3 regions of the Enterococcus sp. AZ196 genome follow, and region 3 is predicted to be linked to each of the others. Evidence: a T-box and tRNA genes for the amino acid it is inferred to sense, from the RefSeq annotation. Region 3 holds a T-box; the other regions hold tRNA genes.
What was found. A T-box is a leader RNA that pairs with one kind of tRNA and senses whether it is charged. The one in region 3 lies ahead of serS (serine--tRNA ligase), so its partner is inferred to be a tRNA-Ser.
Positions count from the first base shown of each region.

Region 1: it encodes a tRNA-Ser, which carries the amino acid that the T-box ahead of serS (serine--tRNA ligase) is inferred to sense. The anticodon was not compared.
Region 2: it encodes a tRNA-Ser, which carries the amino acid that the T-box ahead of serS (serine--tRNA ligase) is inferred to sense. The anticodon was not compared.

Region 1 covers NZ_JBIPAM010000001.1:403,731-406,004, forward strand. The annotation lists gene IGI67_RS01950 (threonine/serine exporter family protein) at 1-22, opposite strand, end outside; gene IGI67_RS01955 (TetR/AcrR family transcriptional regulator) at 415-987, shown strand; tRNA gene IGI67_RS01960 (tRNA-Ser) at 1,029-1,116, shown strand; gene IGI67_RS01965 (STM3941 family protein) at 1,293-1,853, shown strand; gene IGI67_RS01970 (hypothetical protein) at 1,942-2,169, shown strand.
Region 2 covers NZ_JBIPAM010000002.1:705,234-707,507, forward strand. The annotation lists gene IGI67_RS21105 (hypothetical protein) at 1-728, shown strand, start outside; gene IGI67_RS21110 (hypothetical protein) at 750-1,382, shown strand; tRNA gene IGI67_RS21115 (tRNA-Ser) at 1,431-1,519, opposite strand; gene IGI67_RS21120 (KxYKxGKxW signal peptide domain-containing protein) at 2,051-2,274, shown strand, end outside.
Region 3 covers NZ_JBIPAM010000001.1:2,483,180-2,485,453, reverse strand. The annotation lists gene IGI67_RS11940 (sensor histidine kinase) at 1-965, shown strand, start outside; T-box leader at 996-1,205, shown strand; gene serS (serine--tRNA ligase) at 1,249-2,274, shown strand, end outside.

The DNA of each region.
Region 1 (2,274 bases), 2.1 Mb from region 3:
GTGCATAATTTTGCTGTTCCATAGTTAACCACCTTTTTCTATTCCTATACTATAGTAGAGAAAATAAATAAATTAAACAAGAAAAAGAATAAGGATTGTCACTGGCGCTTAGAGAAAGTATAATAAAGTAACAGCGACTTTTTTTTAAGGTGAGACTGTTTTTACTTTAAAGAAACAAAACTACCCTCAAATGTATAACGGCTCTTTTGATTTTTAATGAAATGAGTTAAAAATTACAAAAATAATAAAACGGTTCCACCCCCTATGTGAGGAAAAAGTTGCAGGTTTAGCATACATTTTTCAAAAAAAGTTACGTAAATTTAGATAACATCTTACATAAGGGTTGCAAAACTAATCAGTTTTTGATTAAAATAAAATGACAAGAAAAATAATAACATTCTGGGAGGAATTACAATGAGAAGAAAAGTTTATACCAAAGACCAGATTCTAAAGGCTGCCTATGAAGTTGTCGAGAATGAAGGATTTTCTGGATTTACAGCACGGAACATTGCCAAAAAAATGGGAATCAGTACGCAACCGATCTATTTAGAGTTCAAAAACATGAGTGATCTTAAAAACACCTTGCTAGATGAGATCTGCAATCACCTGTACTACGATATTTTCCCAGAAGTTCGCACGGGTGACACGATTATTGATTTGGGCTTGAGCTATGTTTACTTTGCAAAAGAGCAAAGCAATCTTTATAACGCGTTATACGTTCAAGAGTATGGCGGCGGCAAGAAGATGCATGACTTTTCTTACAATTACTTCCATCAATTGATCGTAGAGCACCCTAAGTACAAAAACTTGTCTGAAAAACGTATCAATGCGCTACACGTTGGAACATGGATCTGTGTGACTGGGATTGCGACACTAATGTCTTCAGGTATTATTGCGCCGACTCAAGACGAAATTGTTCATTTAATGAACCGTACGATCAAGAATATTTTAGAAGAAGAAGATACTTCTGTGTTAGACACATTATAAAATCTTGACATTTAAACGAAAAAAGGTAAGATAAATGGTGCGGAAGGTTGGCAGAGTGGTAATGCACCGGACTCGAAATCCGGCGAGCCGCAGTAATGTGGTGCACGGGTTCAAGTCCCGTACCTTCCTTATTTATTTTACTAATAGGGCTAGAAGCATTGATACAGAGCGGTTCTGTCAATACTTCTAGCTTCTTTTTTGTGATCGACTAACTTTTGACAACCTGTTGGTAAGTTTGAAGAGCCTTTAAAATTTCTGATTGATTTGATACTCAAAATGGTGAAGGCTGAACGTGGAGGTGAAAAATGGAAAAGGAGTTTGTTGTGTATCAAAGTAAAAGAAAACAAATTGGCTTATCTTTATTGGGACTGTTTATGTTTTTGATGAGTCTGTTCATATTTTTAGCCGGTGCAGCGGACAAGCAGTACTTAGTAATGATAGTCGGGGTGATCGGCTGTGTATTTTTTGGAGCGTGTGAGGTTTTCATTATTAAACAAGTATTTAAGGGGAAAGAGCTTGTCGTATTAACCGTTGAGGGCTTTTATGATTACTCTAGTGCGCTAGCTACAAAAAAATCGCTTATTCATTGGTCTGATGTTCGTGCAATTGAGAGTACAAGTATGGTAAACCAAGACTTTGTATCAGTATATTTGAAAAATCCGGATGCATTTCTTGCAAAAGTATCCTCTTTTCAACGAAAAGCCATTAAGGCCAATAGTAAGATGGGGTATGGAGAAATAAATATAACGCTGCAAAGTGCAAATAAGTGTTCAAATGACCAATTAATCGCCAAAATGCACCTTTTTTTGGATCAGGCAGAAAAAATTGGCGTATTCCAGTCCTCATCTTTTGAAGGTTCAGAGTAAGTTGGGTACCTGGATAGTTGCAAATCTGGAAGCATTTGCTGGATTTCTGGTATACTAAAGTACAAAGATTCTTGAGGAGCGGATAAATATGGAAGAGACAGTATTCTTTAATTTAGGCAATGCGATCGCCGCAAAACGTGATCCTAAGGAATTAATCAAAGAAGCACAAATCGTCAAGGATAATCGAGAGCCATTAGGGAAATTAGTGATTGTAGAAGGTGAAGGGCAAGATTCACTTATCTTGTTTGATCTAGCGGATCAGGAAGAACCCTCAGAAAAGACTGAGGCCTTTAAAGTAAAAAAGATCATTGAATAGTTGCAGTGTCCTTCGTTCATTGAACGGAGGATTTTTTTTGGCATTGGCAGAATAATCGTCAATTAAATGAAAAAATAGATAAGTATTTTTTTCTTTTTGACGATT
Region 2 (2,274 bases), on a different contig from region 3:
TAAAAAGTGAGAATATCTCACACGGAATTTATGAGTTTTCAGATCGAATTGTGCAGGAGTACAAAACAAACTGTGTTCAAAATAGTACACGTTCTTTCCAAATTGACAGAGACATGGTATACAACATGATTACAAGCAGTGAAAGCACCCTTGTTGTAAATGGGCGTCAGCAAATAGACTTAGCAGCGTTGATCGATGCAGAAATTGCTGAGGAAACCAAAAAGGTGCTTTCTTATTTAACCAAAGATCAAGATGTTCAATATGCCGACAACATTATAGTTAGAGATCTGAGCAGAGGCATTATTAACCAAGAAACGGTCAATCAGTATCTTGAGAATTTTGGGTTGAATTGTGTAAGCATTGAAAATAAGAGTGCTCAAGGAATATACACGTTTGGCACCATTTTTTTTGGAGATGACTTTCTCGACAGTAATGATGAGGATCAGGGAACACAATCAGAGAATGCACTACAAACAGTTAATTCAGAAAAGATTGAACAGACTAATGATATGGAAACGTCGAATGCTGCATCAGTGGAAGTGGAGATGGCGGTTGTTCAAGGAGTGGATGAACACGTAGCAGATTCTGAACAACATAGTGCGACAATTGATGATACAGGTATCCAGGATGAGACAATAGTCGAAGCATCAGAGGAGATTGAAGACATTCTAAAAGAGCAAAATGAGTTGTTAAGTTCGTTAATTCATTTTGAAGATAACTCTTTATAGCAGCTATAAGGAGAGGCGAGTATGAAGCAAAAAACAGGAATTATGAGTGTTTTTGTAATCGTATTAATAATGCTGTCTGGTTGTTTCGGAGATAGTTCGGCTACAACAAGTTCGAGCTTGAAAAAAGAAGTTTCAACGTTGAAAACCGAAAATTCTAGCTTGAAAAAAGAATTATCTTCTTTGAACTCAGGAGAAAATCAAACACAAACAACTGAAGATGTTAGGTTCTCTCAGGAGGTCAAGGTTTTTTCTGAGAATGAAACCATCGAATTTGGAGATGGCGAAAAAAAATTAGCAGAAATGAAAGTCGTACAGGCAACAACCAAGCAATCAGCATTTCCAAAGCGAATGATTGAATTAGAAAATTATGATACCGAAAAGATGCTTGCTGTGAAAATAGAGTATAAAAATATAGATATGGATACTCCCTTTTTCCCTTATGCCCAATCTTTTCAAGCATTTTCAAAGGATGGGAATCGCTTGACAGGGGTCAATCAACAACGAGGACAAGATGAGGTTCCTAAAGGAAAAAAAGGGATAACGCAGATTTTTTGGAAGCTGCCGATTGGCGGAGACAAGTTTGACAAAGTAGAAATTGATTTTGTTTCTGGAGAACAACGGGTAGCGACATTTGATTTAAAAGTTAGTCATTAGTTATATTAAAATCCCCGTCCAACATCTTGGACGGGGATTTTAATATAACGGAGAAGGAGGGATTTGAACCCTCGCACCGCGTTTAACGATCTACACCCTTAGCAGGGGCGCCTCTTCAGCCACTTGAGTACTTCCCCAATTGACTATTTTATTATAAATGAAGAATTGATTTTAAGTCAACTAGCTCTCTCGATAAAGAATCCGAAAAGAAGTTATTTTAAGGTGAATTTAATAGATAGAATTGTTAGCTATAATGAAAAACTTTTCATGTATTTAAGATAAAAAAGAAAAATGTTGTAACTATTAGCAAGATAAAGAGCTAATAAAAAAATTTTTCTTAATTTCAAAAATGATTACTGAGTTTTAGTAGTGACAATTAAAAATGTCTCTCCACATTGAAGTTTTTTAAAAGTCTTCGTTCACAGAATTTATATGAAAGTACTAAAAAGTAAAGTGAATATATATGGATAGTTAGAGTTTCTGATGAGAGACTCTTTTTCTATTTGTAACGAAAAGAGTTTAGTTGTTTAGCAACCATAATATAAAAATAAAAATTGTTTCCCAATATTGGTACATTCTAATCTAGTTATAATTTGCTGTGAGATAATTCTTTCAGCACTTCAAAAAAATAATAAAAAATGAATAAGAAAGGAGAGTTGTACTGAATTATGAGTCGTAAAAATAATTTGTACAAGCTTTTAAGATCAAATAAAAAAGAACGGTACAAAATGTACAAGAGTGGCAAGCATTGGATGTTTGCTACAATTACAGCCTTTACAGGTGTTTTGGGCACAAGTACGTTAATCACACAAGATGCACATGCAACATCGACTAGTCCACAGGATGATGCGGGGATGGAAGCTGATACGGATCAAATTCTCGCCAATCAAGA
Region 3 (2,274 bases):
TTTGGAGTGGTCGTAACTTTGTTATTCCTTTTTTCATTATCATTGATGTACTTATTGTATTTTGGCGATTAATCAGACGTTATCGACAGATGCAATTACGACATATTATTAATGAATTGCATTATATTGCAAACGGGAATTACGATTACCGAATTCCGTTTGAACTACGTGGTGATCTCAGCAAGGTTGTCGATAGTATAAATGGCTTGGTAGATAGTACTGTTGCAGCTATAGAAGATGAACGAGAAATTGAAAAATCGAAGGATGAATTGATTACAAATGTTAGTCACGACATTCGCACACCGCTGACCTCTATCATTGGTTATCTTGGGTTGATTGAAGATGGCCAATACCAAAGTAATGAGGAGATTCTTAAATATACAAGTATTGCATACAAAAAAGCCAAACAAATGAAATCCCTTGTTGAAGATCTATTTGAATATTCCAAGGTCCGCCAACCTTCTGTTCCTATTAATAATGTTTCTTTTGATATGGTACAGCTATTAGAGCAATTGGCCGCTGACTTCGAATTGGAAGCCAAGAAGAAAAATGTTCAAATACAAATTGAAACGAAAGAAGCTCAATTGGTAATGGATGGTGATACGGAAAAACTTGTTCGTGTCTTCAATAATCTAATTACAAATGCGCTAAAATACGGAACAAAAGCTAATAAAATTGCTATTGTGATCGAAAAAGCAAAAAATGAAGCAGTTGTCACTGTTAAAAATAATGGGTCACCAATTCCTAGAGAGGCTCTAGATCAATTATTCGATCGCTTTTATCGTGTTGATGGATCCCGTTCACAGGAAATCAGTGGAACTGGATTAGGTTTGGCTATTGCCCAAAATATAGTTAATCTTCATGGTGGTTATATTTACGCTCAATCAAATGATGACTGGACTTCTTTTATTATTCACTTACCACTTTATAAAAATCAAATGAAGCCCACCCCAGATAATCATTGACTTTAAAATTTTGATTGCTTATACTAATCTCAATAAGATATGCAGGAAACCAAGTACGTAAGTTTGTTTTTTTAGAGAGTTGATGGCTGGTGAAAATCAACAAAACTACTTAGGGAAATCCAGTTTCATATTCTGCGTTTTTTGAAAAAAAAACCGGGTGACGCCGATAAGTGTCGATCAAGTGCAGCTTATGCTGAATTTGGGTGGTACCGCGAAATTCAACACCGTTTCGTCCCTGTTTTAGGGATGAAACGGTGTTTTTTATTTTAAAGGAGGAAAAACAATGCTAGATGTTAAAATGATTCGCAATAACTTTCCGGAAGTAAACGAAAAATTAGCGACTCGAGGTGTAAAAAAAGATGTATTGGAGCATTTCTTAGATTTAGATGAACAACGCCGGCAATTACTGGTAAAAACAGAAGAATTAAAAAAATATCGTAATGACGTTTCAAGTGAAATTGCAAAACTGAAGCGTGAAAAGATTGATGCATCAAAAAAAATTGAGGAAATGAAAACGGTAGGTGTAAAAATTAAAGACTTTGATGCTCAAGTGTCAGAGATTGATACACAATTAACTGAGATCGCAACAACTCTACCAAACTTGCCTCATGATTCTGTACCAATCGGCGAAGATGAAGATGATAATGTAGAGGTTCACCGTTGGAGCTCTCCTCGGGAGTTCTCTTTTGAACCAAAACCACATTGGGAAGTCGCAGAAAACTTGGATATCTTAGATTTTGAGCGTGGTGCAAAAGTATCAGGTAGCCGTTTTGTTTATTACAAGGGTTTAGGCGCACGATTGGAACGTGCGGTTTACAACTTTATGTTAGACGAACATGTTTATGAACAAGGCTACACAGAGATGATTACACCCTATTTAGTAAATAGCAAATCAATGTTTGGTACAGGACAATTTCCAAAATTTAAAGAGGATGTCTTTCAAATTGAAGATCGTGACTTAACGTTGATACCAACTGCAGAAGTACCTCTAACAAACTATTATGCTGATGAAATTTTAGATGGTGAAGATTTACCGATCTACTTCACAGCTTTATCTCCTTCTTTTCGTTCTGAAGCCGGTAGCGCTGGACGTGATACACGTGGATTAATTCGTTTACACCAATTCCACAAAGTAGAAATGGTGAAGTTCAGTGATAAAGAATCTTCTTATGATGAATTAGAAAAAATGACTCAAAATGCTGAGATTCTCTTACAAAAATTAAACTTGCCATATCGTGTCATCACCTTATGCACAGGAGATATGGGCTTCTCAGCGGCTAAAACTTACGATTTGGAGGTTTGGGTACCC